Regions from separate parts of the Listeria immobilis genome, predicted to be linked through region 1. Evidence: predicted binding sites of a transcription regulator. Region 1 holds the regulator's gene; each other region holds the start of a gene.

Region 1 (5,416 bases):
GTTGAACTACTTGCTCTAAAACTGGTAAGATTTCTTGAATATTATTGATTTTTTTATCAGTAATTAAAATGTATGGTTTTTCTAAAACAGCTTCCATTTTGTCAGAATCTGTTACCATATAAGGACTAGTATAACCGCGGTCAAATTGCATACCTTCTACTACATCTAATTCTGTTGCAAAGCCTTTAGATTCTTCAATAGTAATAACACCATCATTACCAACACGTTCCATTGCTTCAGCGATTAATTTACCAACTTCTTCATCACCAGAAGAAATAGCTGCTACTTGCGCAATAGACTCTTTGCCTTCAATTGGTTTAGAGATAGCTTTAAGTTCTTCAATAGCTGTTGCTACGGCTTTTTCAATACCGCGGCGAACACCGACTGGATTTGCTCCAGCAGTGACATTTTTCAAGCCTTCTTGAATCATTGCTTGTGCCAAAACGGTAGCTGTAGTAGTTCCGTCCCCAGCAACGTCATTTGTTTTAGAAGCAACTTCTGAAACAAGTTTTGCTCCCATGTTTTCAAATGGATCTTCTAATTCAATTTCTTTCGCAATCGTTACACCATCATTGGTAATTAATGGGGAACCGAATTTCTTCTCTAAAACAACATTACGACCTTTTGGGCCAAGCGTTACTTTTACTGCGTTTGCTAATTGGTCCACACCACGTAACATGGCACGACGAGCATCTTCACTAAATTTAATATCTTTTGCCATTTTATATTTCCCTCCGATTAGTTAAGTTTTATTATTTGGTAATTGCTAAAATGTCACTTTCACGTAAAATCAAGTAGTCCGTGCCTTCATATGTCACTTCAGTTCCAGAGTATTTTGCAAAAATAACTGTGTCACCTTCGACTACTTCAAGTGATTCTTTTGATCCGTTTTCAAGGACACGACCTGAGCCAACTGCAATAATTTTACCTGTTTGTGGCTTTTCTTTCGCAGAGTCTGGTAATACAATACCACTTGCTGTTTTTTCCTCTGCTTCCAGTACCTCAATTACAACACGATCTCCTAATGGTTTTAACAATGTAAATGACCTCCTCTGATATAGTTGAACTTTCATTTTAGCACTCGACACATTAGAGTGCTAACACAGTTATTATGATACCAAACCTGACAAAAAATGCAAGTATAAACGTTCAAAAATGAGAGAATTCTAATTTGCGCTAGTGTCAGATAACTTGTACAATAAGGAGAGTTATTTCTGTTTATTTTAAGCACTTTTAGCTGAATTTGATTTATATAGAGAGGATGCGTTTTTTTGGCTAAACGTTATTTGACGATTGTTTTTGTTTATTTATTACTACTTTTTTCTGCTTCTGTTGGGATTCCAATTGTTTATCATATTTTTATGAGCACTACTTCCATTTCCAGTGTAGATGCCAATGCCTATAGTATGATTATTTGGTCGATTTTTTCTAATATTCTTTCGCTGATTATTATTTTCGCACTTCTTTATAAAAAGCCTGAGGAAAATAAAATCATTCTTGGTGAAAAAATGCCGCCGCTACGTAGTTTCCTTTGGGTTATTGGTGGAGTCATTGGTTTATATTTTGCGCAAATCATTTGTAGTATTATTATTTCGCTGATTTCCGGTAGTATTAATGAATCTGTTAATACAGAACGACTTGTGAATTTAACAAAAGCAGCTCCGATTTTCTTGTTATTTATTTCTATTCTTGGACCTATTTTAGAAGAACTTGTTTTTAGAAAAGTGATTTTTGGTGGTTTAAGTAATGTGATGAATATTCATGTCGCTGCGGTGATTAGTTCGCTTTTCTTCGGTTTGCTTCATGGGGATATTTCCTTCTTACTTACTTATTTTGTTATCGGGCTAATCCTTTGTTTTCTTTATACGAAAACAAAACGAATTTCCGTTTCGATGGGGGCTCATATTTTAATGAATACGATTGTTTTATTAATAAGTTTAGGTTTTATTGGAGGTTGATATGAAAAATTCATTAATCAAGCAAAGTTTTCTTTATTTTGCACTTGGATTGGTATTTGGCTTTTTTACTTTTGATCGTATAGTAGAATATGGCTATGATATTTTGGCCTATATTTTAATTGTCATGACGATGATTGATTTTGGCATTGGTATTGGCTTAATTATTGTTGGGCTTAAAAGGCGGCATAAAAAAAATCTGTAGAAAGCAAGTTTTTGCTTACCTTCTACAGATTTTTTTATTCGGTTTTCGCCGGATAGTTTTCTAGGAAATAAATCAATGTTTGTAATTCGGTTGTAAGATCGATGTGGTGTACACGAACTTGTTTTGGAACACTGATACGAGCTGGTGTAAAGTTTAAAATCCCTTTTACATCTGCTTCGATTAAGCGATCCACAGTTACTTGCGCCTCGTCAGCTGGAACCGTAAGAATAACTACTTCTACACCATTTTCACGAACAATTTCTTCCATATCATTTAAGTGATAAATAGGAATATCTTGTTGCACACTACCTACTTTCGCTGGATCTACATCGAATGCAGCAACGATTTTGATATTATTGTTTTTCATGAAATTATAATGTAATAGTGCTGTACCAAGGTTACCAACACCAATTAATGCTACATTTGTTTGTTTGTCTTGACTAAGTGTTTTACTAAAAAAGTCGAGTATGTATGCAACGTTATACCCGTATCCTTTCTTGCCTAATGCGCCAAAATATGAAAAATCACGTCGAATCGTCGCTGAATCAACTTTCACAGCTTCACTCAGTTCTGCTGATGATACTCGTTCCTTACCTGACTCATCTAGGTATTTCAAGTAACGATGATATAATGGTAAGCGCTTTGCTGTCGCTTGTGGAATTTTTGTTGTTTCCTCCATCATGCCTTCTGTCCCTTCTTCTTAAATTTTTTCTGAAGTTTGAAGCTTTTGTGAACTGTACTTCCTTTCACATGCTTGCTTATATACTATAAACATTTCACAAGGAATGCACAAACTTTTTGCTCACGACTTTAGAGCAAAGTTTTGTCCTGCAAAATATCTTGTCTTATCCTTCTTTTCTATTTTACGCTAAAATCACAAATAATGCGAGCGATTTCACAAACTAACCTAATATTAAACAAACGGCGGTTACATTGCGATTACTTAACTTTTAAGATAAACTGGTATAGAGAACATTCGAGGAGAGAGAATATGATTTTATTACAAGTTCAGCAAATTTCTAAATTCTTCGGTGCAGAAGTTATTTTGGATAATATTAAATTAGAAGTAAAAACGGGTGACCGTATAGCTTTAGTCGGTCGAAACGGTGCTGGAAAATCAACGCTACTTAAAATTATTGCTGGAAAAATGAGCTATGATAGCGGCATGATTTCCAAACCTAAAAGTGTAGAAATTGGTTATTTAGCACAAAACACCGGGCTAGAATCTACTAAGACGATTTGGGACGAAATGCTGAGTGTTTTCGCATCCCTTCGAAAAATGGAACAAGATCTACATGAAATGGAAGTTCGGCTGGGTGAACCAGAACTTTATAACCATCCTGAAAATTATCAAGCATTAATGAAAGACTATGACACTTTGCAACATACATTTAAAGAAAGTGGCGGGTATACGTATGAAGCAGAAATTCGTTCCGTTTTAAATGGTCTTCGCTTTTATCCTGCCGATTATGAAGTAGAAATCGCCTCGTTAAGCGGGGGACAAAAAACGCGGCTGGCACTAGCCAAACTGCTACTTGCTAAACAGGATATCCTTGTGCTGGATGAACCAACTAACCATTTAGACATTGAAACTTTATCATGGTTAGAAACCTACTTGCAAAATTACAACGGATCCCTGCTGATTGTTTCCCATGACCGTTATTTTCTAGATAAAGTAGTTAATCAAGTCTATGAAATCAGTCGAACGAAAATAGAACATTACAAAGGTAATTACAGTTCTTTTGTTAGCCAAAAACAAGCAAAATTAGAGCAAATGTGGAAAGAGTTTGATAAGCAACAAAAGCAGATTGCTAAATTAGAAGACTTTGTTGCAAGAAACCTTGTCCGTGCATCCACCACAAAACGAGCGCAGAGCAGACGAAAACAATTAGAAAAAATGGATGTTTTAGACCGACCTCAAGGCGATGAAAAAGCTGCTCATTTTGGTTTTCATTTTGAAAAACAAACAGGTAAAGATGTTCTCATGGTAGATAAGCTTAGTATTGGTTATGCCAAAGATAAGCAAGTCGCCGCTAACCTTACTTTTGAAATGAAACGTCAAGATAGCCTAGCGCTGGTTGGCCCAAATGGAATTGGCAAATCTACCCTTTTAAAAACACTTATACGTGATCTTCCGTCGCTTAGTGGTGACTTTCATTTTGGAGCTGGTGTAAAAATTGGTTACTATGACCAAGAACAAGCAAAACTCACATCGAATAAAACCGTTTTAATGGAGCTTTGGGACGATTATCCAGAGCTAAATGAAGTTAATATCCGTACAACACTTGGTAATTTTTTATTTTCGGATGATGATGTTTTAAAAAATGTCCAGTCGCTTAGTGGTGGCGAAAAAGCAAGGCTCGCACTCGCAAAACTCACTTTACTTCAAGCAAATGTCCTTATTCTAGATGAGCCTACCAACCATTTAGACATTGAAAGTAAGGAAGTTTTAGAAGCTGCTTTAATTGATTTTGAAGGAACGATTTTATTTGTATCCCATGACCGTTACTTCATTAACCGTATCGCTTCCAAAGTAGTCGAACTAGCGCCCGAAAAAGCAACTGTCTTCCTCGGCGACTATGACTATTATCAAGAAAAATTAGCTGAAATGAAAGAACTCGCACGATTAGAGGCAGAAGAACGCAGGGAAAACGGCGAAGAAGTAGCTGCCACTGCTTCGATGCGCAAAAGAAATTACCAAGAAGAAAAAGAACAGCAAAAATTACTTCGTCAAAGAAAACGCAAACTAGAAGAAATTGAGCAACAAATGGAAGAAACAGATACAATAATCGCTGCACTCGAACTTGAGTTAACCAAACCAGAAATTTTTCAAGATCATGAAAAAACGCTTGAAATCACTGGGAAATTAGATGCTGCAAAAGAGATTGTAGAAAAATTAATGGAAGAATGGGAAGAAATAAGTGAAGAACTAGAATCTATCTAATCTGCATAAAAAAAGGAGCATACAATGAAAAAGATTTTAATTATTTCTGGTTCTATTTTGATTGGATTACTTCTTATTATTACTATTAGCGCAAGTTTTTATTTATACAGCTATGCGTTAGCTCGCGATAATACAAGTATGGATGATCAGCCGACAACCGATGTGACAAGTGCTACTGCCAAACTAGCCAAGAAAAATCGAGTAGAAAATCAAGCGTGGATGGAAAACCAAAAACTCATTCATTGGACAGAAAAATCAAGTGATAATCTAAAACTAGAAGCCAATTATTTAGAAGCTGCTCAACCTTCTAAT
Region 2 (5,416 bases), on a different contig from region 1:
GATATTGATAGTCGGCCGCAGCCATCGCAAGCATAACCCCAGTTACCCCACCAACAACAAAGTTAGGGATAAAAGCAAGCGACCAAAGCATTGGGGTTGTGAAGGTTATTCGTCCTTTATACATCGTAAATAACCAGTTGAATATCTTAATCCCGGTTGGTATCGCAATCATCATCGTGGTAATAGAGAAGAAGGAGTTAACAAGCGCTCCTGATCCCATCGTGAAGAAGTGATGGACCCAAACCAGGAAACTTAGTAAAGAAATAACAGCCATCGCAGCAACCATCGCCGGATAACCAAATAGTTTTTTCCTGGAGAACGTAGAAATGATTTCGGAAAAAATACCAAATGCCGGTAAAATTACGATATACACTTCTGGATGCCCCCAAACCCAGAATAAATTGGCCCACATCATCGGGAGCCCTCCGTTCGTGAGTGTGAAGAATGCAGTCCCAAACAATCGGTCAAATGACATTAATGCAAGTGCCACTGTTAAAACTGGGAAAGCGAAAATAATAATTAAACTTGTAATTAATGAAGACCAAGTAAACATTGGCATTTTCATTAAAGTCATACCTTTTGTACGCATTCGTAAAATCGTAACGAAAAAGTTAATCCCCGTCATTAGTGTCCCAATACCCGCGATTTGAACCCCTAGAAGGTAGAAGTTAATTCCATATCCAGCACTAAAATCTGTGGCTAGTGGCGCATAGTTTGTCCAACCAGCGTCTGGCGAACCACCAATTACAAATGATAAGTTAAATAGCATCGCACCCATAAAGAATGTCCAAAAACTTAAGTTATTTAAAAACGGAAATGCCACATCACGTGCACCAATTTGAAGTGGTACTGCAATGTTCATAAGACCAATAATAAACGGCATTGCCATAAATAAAATCATAATAGTTCCGTGCGTAGAAAACACTTCATTGTAATGCTGTGCATCTAAAAATTTCATATCCGGTAAAGCGAGCTGGGTACGCATCATCAGCGCATCCACACCACCGCGGAAAAACATTAAAACCGCAGCAAGTAAATACATAATACCAATTTTTTTATGATCAACAGAGGAAATCCACTCTTTCATGAGCCATTTCCATTTTTTAGTGTAAGTTAGTAACACAACGATACCAACACTAGCAAGCACAATAGATATCTGTGCACCTAGGATCATCGGGTCGCCGGTTACGATAAACTCATTCCATTTCATGCCTTATGTCCCCCCTTTTAGTTCCCTGCGTCATCCGATTCTTTTTTATTGAATTCATTTGTTTGGATGTCTTCTTCCATTTTCTTCATTTCGTCCTCACGGTGTTTATCCTCGTGGTAACCCTCACCATTTTTAATAATTTGTGGCTCCATATCGTGGCGCTCAAATTGAGGATTAGTCACGGTAACAGGACGAACAGGTAGAAGCGGCTCATCAGAAATGGTTGATTTTGTATTTGGATTATGTGGATTTGTCATTTCATATCCAAAACGTTTATAAGCATAGAAAACGTACTCTGGATCAGCAGCAACATCAACAAATGCTAAATGCGTGCCAGAATAAGTTTTTTTCTTAGAGCTTTCAGGCATTAAAAGACGGTCATAGATGTCTTGTGTGATAACTGGTGAATTTGCTTTTGTTTCTTTTGCCCATTTTTTAAAGTCTGATTCAGATTGCGCCACTACATCAAAGCGCTGATCTGCAAAACCTTCACCATTGAAATTGGCATTACGCCCTTTGTATGTACCAACTTCATCCGCTTGTAAATATAAATTCATCGTCATTCCAGACATTGCATATTTTTGACCACCCAATTGAGGCACCCAAAAACTTGTCATTGTATCTGCGGAAGTTAATTTGAACAGTACTGGACGATCTGTTGGAATATTTACGTAGTTAACCGTTTCGATGGACTCATCTGGATAACTAAAAATCCATTTCCAGTCTGCACTTGTTGCATAAATAACAATTGGATCTTTATGCGAAGTCACTTTTGGCGCTTCTTCCCCTGCATAAATTGTTTTTACAGTCGGAATAGCCAGTGCAATAACGATAGCAACTGGAATTAATGTCCAAAAAATTTCCAGTTTTTTACTACCATGCATATCCGGCTCATAGTTTGAAATGTCTTTTCGTTCACGATATTTAACTAGCATAATCGTAAACAATACAAAAATCGTTAGTACAATAACCAGCATAAATATAATCGAATAAATAATTAAGTCCGACTGACCTTTTGCAACTGGTCCCTTTGGATTAAGTACTGTCAAATCGCCACAACCACTTATCAAGCCGGTAACCCCAAGCATTGCTGTGAGTAGCAAAGATTTAAGTAACTTTGACACTCGAATCCCCTCTTTTCCTTTTGATGTTTTCTAATGTGTATTTTTGCGCAAAAATACCATTCCTGGAGTGCTGAAAGAAGCTTTTTTACAACTCCTATGTAACTGAAAAAATGCTGTTATTTTATTGTTTCTTAAAAAAACTCACAAACTTTTTTAAAATTGGTTAGCATTTTTAGAATCACTATGTTCATACTCTAACTCATTATATCTGATTTAATACCTTAGTTCAAAAACTTGATATATTAAATATTTCACAAACTTTTATTCTATTCTCTATTCCCTTGATTGTGAAATTTAAAACAAAAAAACAGTAAACAAAATATCTTTGTCTACTGTCTTCATTTATTCCGTTATTTGCACTTTGCCTGTATGGAAAGGTAAATGCTTAATACCTAGTTTTTCCCAGTTATGAACGAGTTTTTCTGCTAATTCTGGTGTTTTTGAAAAAGCTATTCCGCAATCTCCGCCACCTGAACCAGAAGATTTTCCAGCTCCGCCATTTTTTTCAGCTGAATCGGCTAATTGTTCTAATAAGCTTGTTTCAATATTGACTCCTGCTTTTGTTCCCAAATCTTGAAGGATACGGCGATTTTCCTTTATAGCGGAATAAAGCAGTTCCTCATCTTTTGTATGAAAAGCTTGAATAATTTGTTTCATAATTTGGTTGTTTCTTGTTAAAAATTGCTGATAGTTTTTGTTATCTTCTTGTTTAAATGCATGAATTTGTGATACTAATTTTCCTGTGCTTACAGGTGTTCCAGTCCAACCAACTGAAAAAGTAGGTATTGGTTCTTCTAAAGTTTCAATTTCAAGAAGCGGCCAAGGTTCTTTCATAAACCATTCAAGTGATTTATAAGCTAACCGATGTTTCACCCATTCTTGATCAAAAGTTGTATAAGCAATCCATCCACCATACATACAGGAAGCAATATCACCACAAGAACCATTACCTTGAACAACTAAATGTGATAAGGCAGCTAATTTGAATTTTTTTAGCATGGATATTTCTGGGTGGAATTTTTTCATTAGTGCATTGATTACCGCCACGGTTGCTGCTGCACTTGAACCTAATCCATATTTAGCGCCTGACTTATCTATTAATTCTGTTTCAATCACCATTTTGACTGGTGTTAATTCTATTCCTTCTGATTTTAGAAAAGTAGTTGCAATATTGATGGCTTCCGCTGTAAAAGTCCAATGTTCTCCGTCTGGTTTAAGTTCCCCGCCAACTGGCCAAGAAACAGGATTTTCATAATGCGGAATCCATAATTCATTTCGCTCACTGTCCTCTAAAGTTAATGTTATATAACGATTAACAGCAGTCAAAATAGCCGTATGCCCCGATTCCACAACGGCATATTCGCCAGCAACATATAATTTTCCAGGTATTTTAACTTGTAGTTTAGTTTTCATCTGATACACCACTCGCTTCCTTACCGGCATGACAAATTAGAATGTTTTTGGCTAGTCCCGACAACTTTTCTGCAACGATTTTCTCATTTTGACGCTCACAAATAACCTTAACATTCGGCCCAGCATCCATAGTAAAATAGGCTGGTATACCTTCTGCTCGAAGTTCTCTAACAGCATCCATTACGTTAAGCGAAGACGGCTGAAAATAAGTGAATGGTGGTTCTGCTCCAAGTGTTGTCGCATGCATTTTCATCCCATTGCGCTCGGTAATTTCGCCTACTTTGATGAAGTCTTCGTCTAAAATAGCTTGTTTCATTTCTTTCAAATCTGTCTCAGCAGCGGCAACCCAATCATTAAAGAAAGGAGAAGTCTCAACAGTTAAGCGCATTCCGTCACGACTAGAAACTTTCTTCTCTTTGTCAGAAACTACAGCGATAACCATGGACATTTTATCACTTAATTTTTTTGTAAAAGGAACGGCAAAAGAATCACTACCATCTGCTAGTTCGCCTTTTTCCCAAATAACAAAATCGCCATAAACGGAGCGAGAAGCTGATCCAGAGCCGAAACGGGCTAATTTTGAAATATATTGTTGTGTGTCATTTCTGCCCGCAGCACTCGAACCAGCAAGCGCTAAAGCGGCAAATGCTGAAGCTGATGATGCAAGACCTGCTGCAGTTGGAACATGATTTTCAGAGGTTATCAATGCTTTTGCTGTCAAACCAAATTCTTCACGCATTTTATCAATAAAACGGGTTACTTTCGCGTCCGTTTTTTGTTCTCCATTTAAAATAAATCTATCTTGTTTTAAATTTTCGTCCCATTCTACTGTTGTTTTTGTATAAAATTTGTCTACAGTGAAGGATAAACTACTATTTGCAGGTAGAATCAGCTGTTCATCGCGTTTTCCCCAGTATTTAATTAGCGCCACATTCGTGTGTGCAATGGCTGTCGCTCTCATAACTACCTTCTCCTATCGTAAAAATCCATTCTTGTGCAGCACCAGCTTTATGAAGTGCTTTTGTTATTTTTTCAGCGATTTCTTGGTTTTTGGCTACAGCAATAATACAACCACCTCTGCCACCGCCAGTAAGTTTAGCTCCATCAGCTCCATTATTTCTAGCAACTTTAATTAAATTTTCTAAACTACTATCACTAACTGTTAAAGTCTCCAAATAATTTTGTGCTCGATTCATTGCATCACCAATTTTTATAGTATCCGCATTTCCTTCTAAATAAGTCTTTATTTCCCGGGAAATATTTCCGAGTGCACGAATTATTTGGCCAATCTCAGCTTGATTTTTTTGATATAGTTTCTGGACATCTGCAACAGCAGCTCTTGTTTCACTTGGAACTCCTGTATCAGCTACTACAAAGGTAATTTTTTTAGAAAAGTGCATAATTTCTAATTTTCTATCGCGTTCATACCAAACTGGCTTTTCACTAACAACAGTAATTGCATCTACACCACTTGCATTCCCGTGTGCAATTTTTTCCGCTGTGTTAACAATGGAAAGTAGTTTTTTACTTTCTAACTCTCTTTTGAAATATTTATATAGGCCACGTGCAATACTTGTTGCTACTGCTGCACTCGAACCTAAACCTCGACCAATTGGAACTCCCGAAGTCACATGAATAGATACATTTTCGCCTTGACCTATTTCTTTTA
Region 3 (5,416 bases), on a different contig from region 1:
TTAAATGGAGGAAGAACAGATAGTTTTTTTGATTTTAAAAAAGCATTTGATAAAGCGGAAGCGATGCAAGTAGAAGATGCTGATTTTATGAACATCCTTGCTCAGTCTGTTTTTTTAACGGATTTCCCGCACAATATTAGAAATCATAAAATAAAGAAATATGCAGAACTGGCATTAGAAATTGATAAAGAAAACCCTACTAGTAAATTTCTTTACTTTTATAGCCAAGTTTTTCGAAACTTTAAAATAAGTAGAAATGGGGTAGTATTTTTAGAAAGTAATCCCACAATTAATTTGAAACTTGACTTGTTAAATTGTATGAGCGGTTTCATTTATTATTTTGCGATTGGTTATAATGATAAGGCGTTACTTTGCTGGGAACAAGTGGAAAACTCACTTTTTTTTCCAGCATTTCAAAGAGAATTGGCGAAAATTCGGACTGATAAAGATAAAGAAATAAAGAAAGTAAAAATTCAAACAATAAAAGAAGCGGAAAGAAAAGATAGAAAAAAAATTAAAGAAATAGAGGCAGCCAAAAAAACAGAAGCAAAACGAATTGTAATTGAAAATGAAAATATCCAAAAGGAAAAAAATTCTGTAAACGTAAACCAAGCACCTGAAAAAAAATGGCGAAAATGGATTTTGATTCTACTCGCTATATTAATACTTGCGATTGGAATTAGAAGTTACCTTTACATCAAGCAAGTAGATGAAAACAAACCAAATATAACAGAAAAAGAACAAAAAAGTATCAATAATTCAATCAAAAATCCAAAGCTAGATTTAGATGGGAGGTAATGAATAATAAATATTAGTAATTTTTGTCAATAATTGTAAATTGACAAAGTGACTTAAATATTCGCACTAAAATAAAAGCGTGTTGATTCGGGATTCAAACAGAACTGACCCACATTAATAGGCCAGTGGTTACCAATCAACACGCTTTTTTTATTTATTCAGTAATTCCCGTTCCATTTGCAGACGTTGTACTTTCATTGTTGCAGTTCTTGGGATGTCTTCATATTTCATTACGATAGGTTCGTTCATATGTGGTAAATCAGAAACTGCTTTCCACCAAGGATCCCATTTCATTTCTTTGTCACCATGGACGGCGATAATTGGTTGTGGGCTACCATTTTTGCCGCGGATGATTACGACCTCATCCAAGAAAGTTAGTGTATCAAGTAGTTTATCTTCAATTGCAAGGGTGCTATCAATCGTTTCCACTAAATCCACTTGGCGATCTTGTAAGAATAGGCGACCAAGTTCATCTTTCATACCATAATCGCCACTATCCCACCAAGGGCCATAAACATTTTCTTCAAAACGAGCCTCTTCTTTGTAATACGTCAGTGCGCGCCCTTTGGAAAGCATTTGAATATTCCCGCTAACACCAGCTGGTACAGAGACTCCATCTTGATCGACAATACGAACTTCTGTAAGTCCAGGCATGCCAATTCCCATATCACGTGCATTTAACGTTTCGATGGATTTTAATGTATGAGCACGTAAAATCATCGGTCCACATTCACTTTGACCATAAATTTGTAAGAAAATCGGTTTTTTATAAGACGATGTGCGTAAGAAAGTAGCCATCGTTTCTTTATTAATTGCATCAAATGTAGAGTGATAAAATTTAATACTTTCAAATACATCTGGTTTTTCGCGCGCAAGGGAAGCCCATTGTACAAAGTGATTTGGATGTGTTTCAAGTACATATGGTTTATATTCACGTAATATTTTAGTGATATTTTCTTTAGATGGGTTGGCAATTGGAAGCAGTGGGAAGCCAAGCGACATCAAGGAAGAAACACCAATATTAAAGCGAGAATGTACAGGCGATATATGGAAAGCAACAAGGTCTCTTGGTTTGATGAAATTAAGAATACGGCGTTGATATTTTGTTCTCCAGCCCATTGAATTCGCAGAGTGGGCAATCAGTTTTGGTATTCCTGTTGTTCCGGAAGTGTGGGTCATATAAGCAATCATATCTTTTGGAAGCTCTTCTTGCGGACATGTATAATCGCCAATTGGTGTTTTAAACACTTGTTCAGCATTGATCAAACGGCTGTCCGGTAAATTATTTAATTGATGACTTTTAGAAGAAGTTTCACTATCAAAAAGCAACCAAGGTTCGTCCAGTCTGTTAACAAAAATATCAATTGTTGATGCTGGAAGGTGAGGCGAAACCATGATTGGTACTGCACCAAGATAAGAAATCGCAACAGCTAAAACATAGGAATCAAATTTGGCTGATTTATAAACAATGACTTTATCGGCTTTACGAACTCCAAATTTATGCAAGTGTGCTGCTTTTTGAATAATTGCCGCTTCACACTTTTTATAAGTCGTATGTAGTCCTAATTCTGGAAAAGTGACGAGCTCTTCATCAAAATGAATTGGCATTTCTGGATAACGCTCTGCAGCATCTTTAAAATTGGTATAGAGGTTTAATGGTTCATACTTATTAATCATATATGGCGTAGCTCCTTTAACATTTGATGCTGTTATTATATCATTTTGTTGAAATAATGAGGAGTAGTTATGGAAAAGATGCAGCATTTTTATAAGAAGTCTGTAAATTCCTCTTTTTCTTACTTTAACAAATCCTTCAGTTGCCCTGTAAAGATATCGCAGTTAATGCTATAATTATGTTAAGATAATCACAAACTTTTAGACAGAAGAAAAATTATTCAAAAAAGTGGAGGTACGAAAATGAAAAAAAGGTTGTCAATAACACTCATCATGCTGCTATCACTTGTACTAGTCATTGCTGGCTGTGGAAGTAATAACACAAGTAAGAGCGACAAGGTTGAAACAAAAGAGAAGGAAAAAACAGAAGTAACATCAGGAGCATCCAAAACAAGCTACACAGATCCATCTGAATTAAAAGATAAATATGATATTGTTATTGTTGGTGCAGGTGGGGCAGGAATGTCAGCAGCACTCGAAGCAAAAGCAAAAGGAATGAACCCAGTAATTCTTGAAAAAATGCCACTAGCAGGCGGAAACACTATGAAAGCCTCTTCCGGTATGAATGCATCTGAAACTAAATTCCAAAAAGAACAAGGAATTAACGATAGCAACGATAAATTTTACGAAGAAACATTGGCAGGTGGTCACGGAACAAATGACAAAGAAATGCTACGTTTCTTTGTTGACAATTCCGCAAGCGCGATTGATTGGTTAGATTCCATGGATATTAAATTAAATAACCTGACTATCACAGGCGGAATGAGCGAAAAACGTACACACCGCCCAGAAGATGGTTCCGCAGTAGGTAAATACCTAGTCGACGGTTTATTAAAAAATGTCCAAGAAGAAAAAATTCCAGTATTTGTTAACGCTGATGTAAAAGAAATTACTCAACAAGACGGAAAAGTAACTGGAGTAAAAGTACGCCTTAATAATAAAGAAGACAAAAATATCAGCTCTAATGCAGTAGTTGTAACAACAGGTGGCTACGGAGCAAATAAAGAATTAATCGAAAAAGAACGTCCAGACTTAAAAGGATACGTAACAACCAACCAAGAAGGAAGTACTGGCGACGGTATTAAAATGATTGAAAAACTTGGTGGTACAACAGTTGATATGGACCAAATCCAAGTTCACCCAACTGTGCAACAAGATAAATCTTACCTGATTGGTGAAGCTGTACGTGGTGAGGGAGCCATTTTAGTTTCACAAGAAGGAAAACGTTTTGGGAATGAATTAGATACACGTGATAATGTGACAGCTTCCATCAATAAACTACCTGAAAAATCAGCTTACCTTATATTTGATTCAGGTGTAAAAGATCGCGTAAAAGCAATTGCTCAATATGACGAAATGGGCTTTGTTGAAGAAGGCGCAACTATTGATGAACTAGCGGGCAAAATCAATGTACCAAAAGAAGAATTAACAAAAACGTTAGATACTTGGAATACTAGCGTGAAAAATAAAAATGACGAAGCGTTTGGCAGAACTACAGGTATGGAAAACGAATTATCTAAAGCGCCGTATTACGCAATTAAAATCGGTCCAGGAATCCATTACACAATGGGTGGCGTGAAAATTAATACTAATACAGAAGTTTTAGATAAAGATGGTAAACCAATTACAGGATTATTTGCTGCAGGAGAAGTAACAGGGGGCTTGCACGGAGAAAATCGTATTGGTGGTAACTCAGTAGCTGAAATTATTATCTTTGGTCGTCAAGCTGGCGATAAATCAGCTGAATTTGTAAAAGAACAATAATATTTTCCGAGTAATAGTTTGTGATTAGAAAAGCTTGCGGAGACACTTTTTAATAAGTGTTTTCGCAGGCTTTTTAGTTGCTAGAATTTGTTTGCGGTAAAGGATTTATAGTATTATGAGTAAGTGAGGATGAATCGGCTAAAGTCGAAAAAAGTACATATCCGAATGATCATTGGCAGTTCCCACACAACAGTCATAGCCTTTGCCACTTGTTAAAATAAAAGGAGGAATCATTATGTTGAAAATGGGTTTTATTGGTAATGGAAAAAGCACCAACAGATACCATCTACCATTTATTTTAGAACGCGAAAATATCCAAGTGAAAACAATTTACAATCGAAATCCAAAAACGGCAACTTGGGATAAAATCGAAGGCGTGCACTACACAACCGACTTAGAGGAACTTTTAACTGATCCAGAAATTCAGCTAATTACAATTTCGACAACACAAAGCTCTCATTTTGAATATGCTAAAAAGGTGTTAGAAAATGGCAAAAATGTCCTAGTCGAAAAACCATTTATGATGACGTATGCAGAAGCAAAAGAAATTTTTGAGTTGGCAACAGAGCGAGGGCTAATTGTTCAATGCTATCAAAATCGCCGCTTTGACTCTGACTTTTTAACAGCTCAAAAAGTGATTGAAAGCGGAAAACTAGGAGAACTTTTGGAAGTGGAAATGCATTATGATTATTTCCGACCTGAAATCCCTGAATCTGTCCATGAATTTAAGTTTTATGATAGTTACTTGTATGGTCACGGTTGCCATACCATCGACCAAGTGCTTTCTTACTTCGGAAAACCAGACGATATTCATTATGATGTTCGCCAATTACTCGGAGAAGGCCGAATGAACGACTATTTTGACCTTGATTTTTATTACGGAATTACAAAAGTCTCGGTAAAATCAAGCTATTTCCGCATTAAAGCTCGTCCAAGCTTTGTTTTGTATGGAAAAAAAGGAATGTTCACGAAAGAAACAAAAGATCGCCAAGAAGAACATCTAAAACTATTTTATATGCCGAGTCATAAAGATTTTGGAATTGATTTACCAGAACATTACGGCACATTAACTTATGTGGATGATGCGGGAGTATGGCATGAGGAGAAAGTCATTTCCGAAGTGGGCGATTATGGTCGTGTGTACGATGATCTCTATGAAGCCATTATAAATGGAAAACCG
Region 4 (5,416 bases), on a different contig from region 1:
ATGATACTAAATTTGCTATTGATGACTTTGGCTCGGGATACGCCGATTTACATCGTGTATTTGCACACCATTCTGATTTTGTAAAAACCGACCGCTTATTATTACGAGATTTATTTCAAAGTGATGGTAAAAAAATCTTCTTTGAGCAACTAAATAAGTATGTTAAAAAACATCATAAAGCTTTAATAGTGGAAGGTGTCGAAACAAAAGAGCAATTAACCTTTTTACAAGATATTGGAATACCCTATGCGCAAGGTTATTATTTCCACTAAGCTAATATAAAGAAAATCTGAACTTTATCAGATTTTCTTTTATTTTGAATAAGTTGTTATTCTTGTTTTCCCCATGTAAAATAGAATTGAAAACGAAAGGAGCACTTAAAAATGACTTTGAAAACAGGTTTGGATTGTTTAAATGATCCCCTTTTGAATAAAGGTACCGCTTTTTCAACAGAAGAACGCATTCAATATCAATTAGAAGGCCTTATACCACCAATTATCGAAACAATAGAACAACAAGCTGCGCGCATAGAGCACCAAATAAGCAGCTTACCATCAGCAATACATAAGCACCAATTATTAACCAATTTGTATAATGAAAACCGAACACTTTATTATTACATGGTAACTAAAAATGTGACGGAATATTTACCCATTATCTATACACCAACAATTGGCGATGCGGTAATGAGCTATCACAAAGACTATACAGCTCCTGATGATGCATTATTTATTGATGCGTTTGCTCCTGAACAACTGGCTACAACTTTGCAAAACTATGCCAATAATCACACCAATATTGATATGATTATAATTACAGATGGAAAAGGTGTGCTCGGCATTGGAGATTGGGGTGTTAATGGAGTGAAAATCGCCATTGGGAAGCTTGCTGTTTATACAGTCGCTGCTGGTCTTGCTCCTGAACGTGTATTACCGATTATTATTGATGCCGGTACTAATAATGAGGTGCTCCTAAATGACCCTCGTTATTTAGGCCACAAACGTCCACGCTTATCCGAAACAGCATATGATAACTTTATCGCTTCATTTGTGGATGCGATAAAAACCACTTTTCCAAATGCTATTCTTCACTGGGAAGATTTTGGCAGAGCAAATGCTAGTCGAATTTTGCAAAATTATCGTCATAAAATTTGTACTTTTAATGATGATATTCAGGGAACTGGCGCAATGGTTGTTGCTGCTGCTCTTGCTACGATTAATGTTTCCAAAATCCCTTTAAGTAAACAAAAAATAATTATTTTTGGAGCTGGGACTGCTGGAATTGGCATTGCCGATCAACTAAGTGGAGAGTTAATGCGTGAAACTGGCCTTTCTTTTGAAGAAGCCAAAAAGCAGTTTTATCTTGTTGATCGTGCTGGGTTAGTTTTGGATAATATGAGTGACTTAACAATTGGGCAAACAAAATATGCGCATGCTCCTGCTGACTGGAAAGGCACATCAACAAAAACATTAGAACAGTTAGTAGAGCTTATTCAACCAACCATGCTGATTGGCTGTTCAGGTGTTGCTGGGGCTTTTACCGAGCATCTCATTCGAAAAATGGCTGCACATACTGAACGACCGGCGATTTTGCCGCTCTCTAACCCTACAAAATTAGCAGAAGCAACCGCAGAAGATTTAATTAATTGGACTGATGGTAAAGCGCTTATTGTTACAGGCAGTCCCTCAAAACCTGTTGTATTTCAAGATACGACTTACGAAATTGGTCAAGCGAACAATGCGTTACTTTATCCAGGGTTAGGTCTTGGAGCAGTAGTTACCCGCTCTAAATATATTACAGATGGAATGTTAGCGGCTGCCTCAAAAGCTGTTGCCAACCAAATTTCTGCTGTTAAACCCGGAGCTGCTCTTTTGCCTCACGTTAGTACACTTAGAGAAACATCCCGCCAAGTAGCCATCGCTGTTGCTAACCAAGCTATTTCTGAAAAGCTACATCAAGTGGAAATGGATAATGTGACAACTGCTGTTGAACTTGAAATGTGGCAACCAACTTACAAAGGAGTTTAGTTATGTTCTATAAAACAAAGCAATTACTAGATCAACTAGTCCAAAATGGCTCTACTCCTGGAATCAGCTATCAGATTAAAACAGCAGATTTTGAAGAAACTAGCATACTCGGGTTAAAAGCTGTTTTTCCAGAAGCAGAGTTATTACCAAGAACAAAAGATAATATTTATGATATTGCCTCTTTGACAAAAGTAATTGCAACTACTACTCGTGTTTTACAGCTCATTGAACAGCAAAAATTCCAACTACATGACAAAATCCAAACCTATTTACCTGATTTTCAATATTCTAATGTAACTATTCTACATTTACTGACTCATAGCTCTGGTCTCGCAAAAAATATTCCTAATTTCGAAATGCGCTCAGCAACAGATGTTATGCGTTATGTATATGCCACACCACAAGAATGTTCACCAGGAACAAATGTCACCTATGCAGATGCAAACTTTCTTTTATTGGGGTATTTAATTACTAAGTTCGATGGAAATTATGAAGAAGCCATTCAGAAAAATATTCTTGAACCGCTCCAAATGAGCCACTCAAGCTTCCATCCAGCACATAAAAAACAAGTTATTCCGACAGAACTTGATCAAGTGCGAGGGTTAATTCAAGGAGACGTACATGATTTTAAAGCATGGACAGCAAAATCTGGAACTGGACATGCTGGACTTTTTAGCACACTAGATGATTTAGCCAAATTTCGTGATGCTCTTTTATTTCATCATGGAGCACCTATATTATCTGAACATATGCTCCAGCAAATGAGAATTAATCACACACCAGGACTTAATCGGTCACGGGGACTTGGTTGGGATTTACTTGGAGATTCTGTTTTATATCATACTGGATTTACCGGAACATTTATGATACTTGATTTAAAACAACAAGCTAGCCTAATTGTTTTATCAAACCGAGTGCACCCTAGTCGAGCCAATCCAAATTTTGTATTAAAAAGAGACGATATTGTTGCTAAGTTTTTAGAAGAAGTTACTACTCAAAAATAACCCTAATCACTTATTAAGATTAATTCCTACTTTAGAAAACCGGAAATTCTCCACATTAAATATTGGAGAATTTCCGGTTTTCTATCTCTATGTAGCTTACAAAAAAGCATCCATCCAACTCCCTACCCTATTTTCCCCTAAAAAACTGTATTAACACAGTGTATGAAAGCCTTTTCTAGTTATATAAAAGAAATTTATTTTCTTTGCTATTTTATATTGTTTTCGTTTTCACAAAAGAGTATGCTTTTTAAGTAAAGAAAGATTCGTGCGTTAGGAATCTGCTTTTAAGTGAAAGACAGCACAATTAAAGGAGGAAATTATAATGACAAAAGCATGGGATGGTTTTAAAGGAACCACTTGGCAAGAAAACATCAGTGTAGGTGATTTCGTTCAAAACAACTACACTCCTTATGATGGCGATGAAAGTTTCTTAGAAAAGAGCACACCAAGAACAACAAAACTAAATGAAAAAATTAATAAATTAGTAGAAGAAATGGATGCAAAAGGTGGCGTTCTTGATATGGATAACGCCATTGTATCAAATGTCGCTTCTCATAAAGCTGGTTATGTTGATCAAGAAAATGAAGTTATTGTTGGTTTACAAACAGATAAACCTTTCAAATTAGCTTTCATGCCAAACGGTGGACTTAGAACTGCGGAACAATGTTTAACAGACAATGGCTATTCTATCGACCAAGAATTACATGACTTTTACGTAAAAAATCGTTCTACAGCAAATGACGGTATTTTTAGAGCTTATACAGATGATATTAAACGTGCGCGTCACTCTCATATCGTTAGTGGTCTTCCAGATGCATACTCACGCGGAAGAATTATCGGCTTATATCAAAAACCTGCACTATACGGTGTAGATCGTTTAATCGCTGAAAAACAACAAGACTTGAAAAAAATTGCAATTTCATCCGATGAAAATATCCGTTTACGTGAAGAAATCTGGTTGCAAATCAAAGCGCTTAAAGACTTAATTGTTTTAGGTAACGAATATGGTCTAGAACTTGGCCGTCCAGCAGAAAACGCAACTGAAGCTGTACAATGGACTTACATGGGGTACCTTGCTTCTATTAAACAAGCAAATGGTGCTGCAAGCTCATTTGGTCGTATTCCTATTTTCCTTGATATCTACATCCAACGTGATTTAGAAAGAGGAATTATCACTGAATTCGATGCTCAAGAATTAATCGAACAACTAACTTTAAAATTAAGAATGGTACGTTTTGCAAGAACAGATGGCTATAATGAACTTTACGCTTCCAACCCAACTTTTGTAACAACTTCTATGGCTGGTATGGGTGCAGACGGTCGTCATCGTGTTACTAAAACAGACTATCGTTTCTTACATTGCTTAGATAATCTTGGAAACTCTGCTGAACCAAACTTAACTGTCCTTTGGGATGCTCGTTTGCCTGAAAGCTTTAAAGAATATTGTATGAAAATGAGTGTAAAACATTCTTCTATCCAATATGAAAATGATAAATTAATGCAAGATGAAGGCTACGGCGATATGCAATGTATTAGCTGTTGTGTTAGCCCACTTAATCCAGAAGCAGACAAAGATAAAGGTGAAACACATAATCTGCAATATTTTGGTGCTCGTGTTAACGTGCTTAAATGTCTCCTTGGTGCAATCAATGGTGGTAAAGATGATCTTCATAAAAACCAAGTATTCGACGTTGTAGAACCAATTACAACTGAATACCTTGAATACGACGAAGTACTAGATAAATTTGATAAATCAATGGACTGGTTAACTGACACTTATGTTGACGCAATGAACATCATTCACTTTATGACAGATAAATACAACTACGAAAGTATGCAAATGGCATTCTTACCTTCAAAAGTAACAGCTAACATGGGCTTCGGAATTTGCGGATTCGCGAATGTAGTCGATAGCTTAAGTGCCATTAAACATGCGAAAGTAAAAACCATTCGTGATGAAGATGGATTTGTTTATGACTATGAAGTAGAAGGCGACTTCCCTCGTTACGGTGAAAACGACGATCGTGCTGACGATATTGCCGTTATGGTTCTAAAAATGTTTAAAGACAAATTAGACTCTCACAAACTTTACAAAGATAGTGAAGCAACTGTTTCTGTTTTAACAATCACTTCTAACGTTGCTTATTCTAAACAATGTGGTAACTCCCCAGTGCATAAAGGACCTGTATTCGATGAAAATGGCAAAATCATCAAAGAACCAGAATTCTTCAGCCCAGGAGCTAACCCTTCAAATAAAGCAAAAGGTGGATTCTTAGATAACTTAGCTAGTCTTTCTAAACTACCATTCCACTATGCTAATGATGGAATTTCCTTAACCATCCAAGGCGCACCAAAAATGTTTGGTAAAACAACCGAAGAACAACA

The links. The regulator Rex, encoded in region 1, represses fermentation and respiration genes when NADH is low (regulators of the CRP and FNR family bind a similar motif). The targets are predictions, from matches to a motif close to TTGTGAAATATTTCACAA.
Region 2: qoxA (cytochrome aa3 quinol oxidase subunit II) is a predicted target of Rex. The motif match lies at 2,574-2,591, and genes of this name have one in related genera.
Region 3: HCJ45_RS03140 (flavocytochrome c) is a predicted target of Rex. The motif match lies at 2,652-2,669, and genes of this name have one in related genera.
Region 4: pflB (formate C-acetyltransferase) is a predicted target of Rex. The motif match lies at 3,318-3,335, and genes of this name have one in related genera.

Annotation. Positions count from the first base shown of each region.
Region 1 is NZ_JAASUA010000008.1:83,211-88,626, forward strand. It holds gene groL (chaperonin GroEL) at 1-721, opposite strand, end outside; gene groES (co-chaperone GroES) at 753-1,037, opposite strand; gene HCJ45_RS11100 (CPBP family intramembrane glutamic endopeptidase) at 1,272-1,958, shown strand; gene HCJ45_RS11105 (DUF4305 domain-containing protein) at 1,960-2,160, shown strand; gene HCJ45_RS11110 (redox-sensing transcriptional repressor Rex) at 2,195-2,842, opposite strand; gene HCJ45_RS11115 (ABC-F family ATP-binding cassette domain-containing protein) at 3,152-5,104, shown strand; gene HCJ45_RS11120 (alpha/beta hydrolase) at 5,129-5,416, shown strand, end outside.
Region 2 is NZ_JAASUA010000003.1:195,076-200,491, reverse strand. It holds gene qoxB (cytochrome aa3 quinol oxidase subunit I) at 1-1,210, opposite strand, end outside; gene qoxA (cytochrome aa3 quinol oxidase subunit II) at 1,228-2,334, opposite strand; gene HCJ45_RS05715 (phosphomevalonate kinase) at 2,677-3,756, opposite strand; gene mvaD (diphosphomevalonate decarboxylase) at 3,737-4,708, opposite strand; gene mvk (mevalonate kinase) at 4,665-5,416, opposite strand, start outside.
Region 3 is NZ_JAASUA010000002.1:40,208-45,623, forward strand. It holds gene HCJ45_RS03130 (J domain-containing protein) at 1-798, shown strand, start outside; gene HCJ45_RS03135 (AMP-binding protein) at 949-2,475, opposite strand; gene HCJ45_RS03140 (flavocytochrome c) at 2,716-4,236, shown strand; gene HCJ45_RS03145 (oxidoreductase) at 4,472-5,416, shown strand, end outside.
Region 4 is NZ_JAASUA010000005.1:128,588-134,003, forward strand. It holds gene HCJ45_RS08380 (EAL domain-containing protein) at 1-272, shown strand, start outside; gene HCJ45_RS08385 (NAD-dependent malic enzyme) at 384-2,027, shown strand; gene HCJ45_RS08390 (serine hydrolase domain-containing protein) at 2,030-3,031, shown strand; gene pflB (formate C-acetyltransferase) at 3,354-5,416, shown strand, end outside.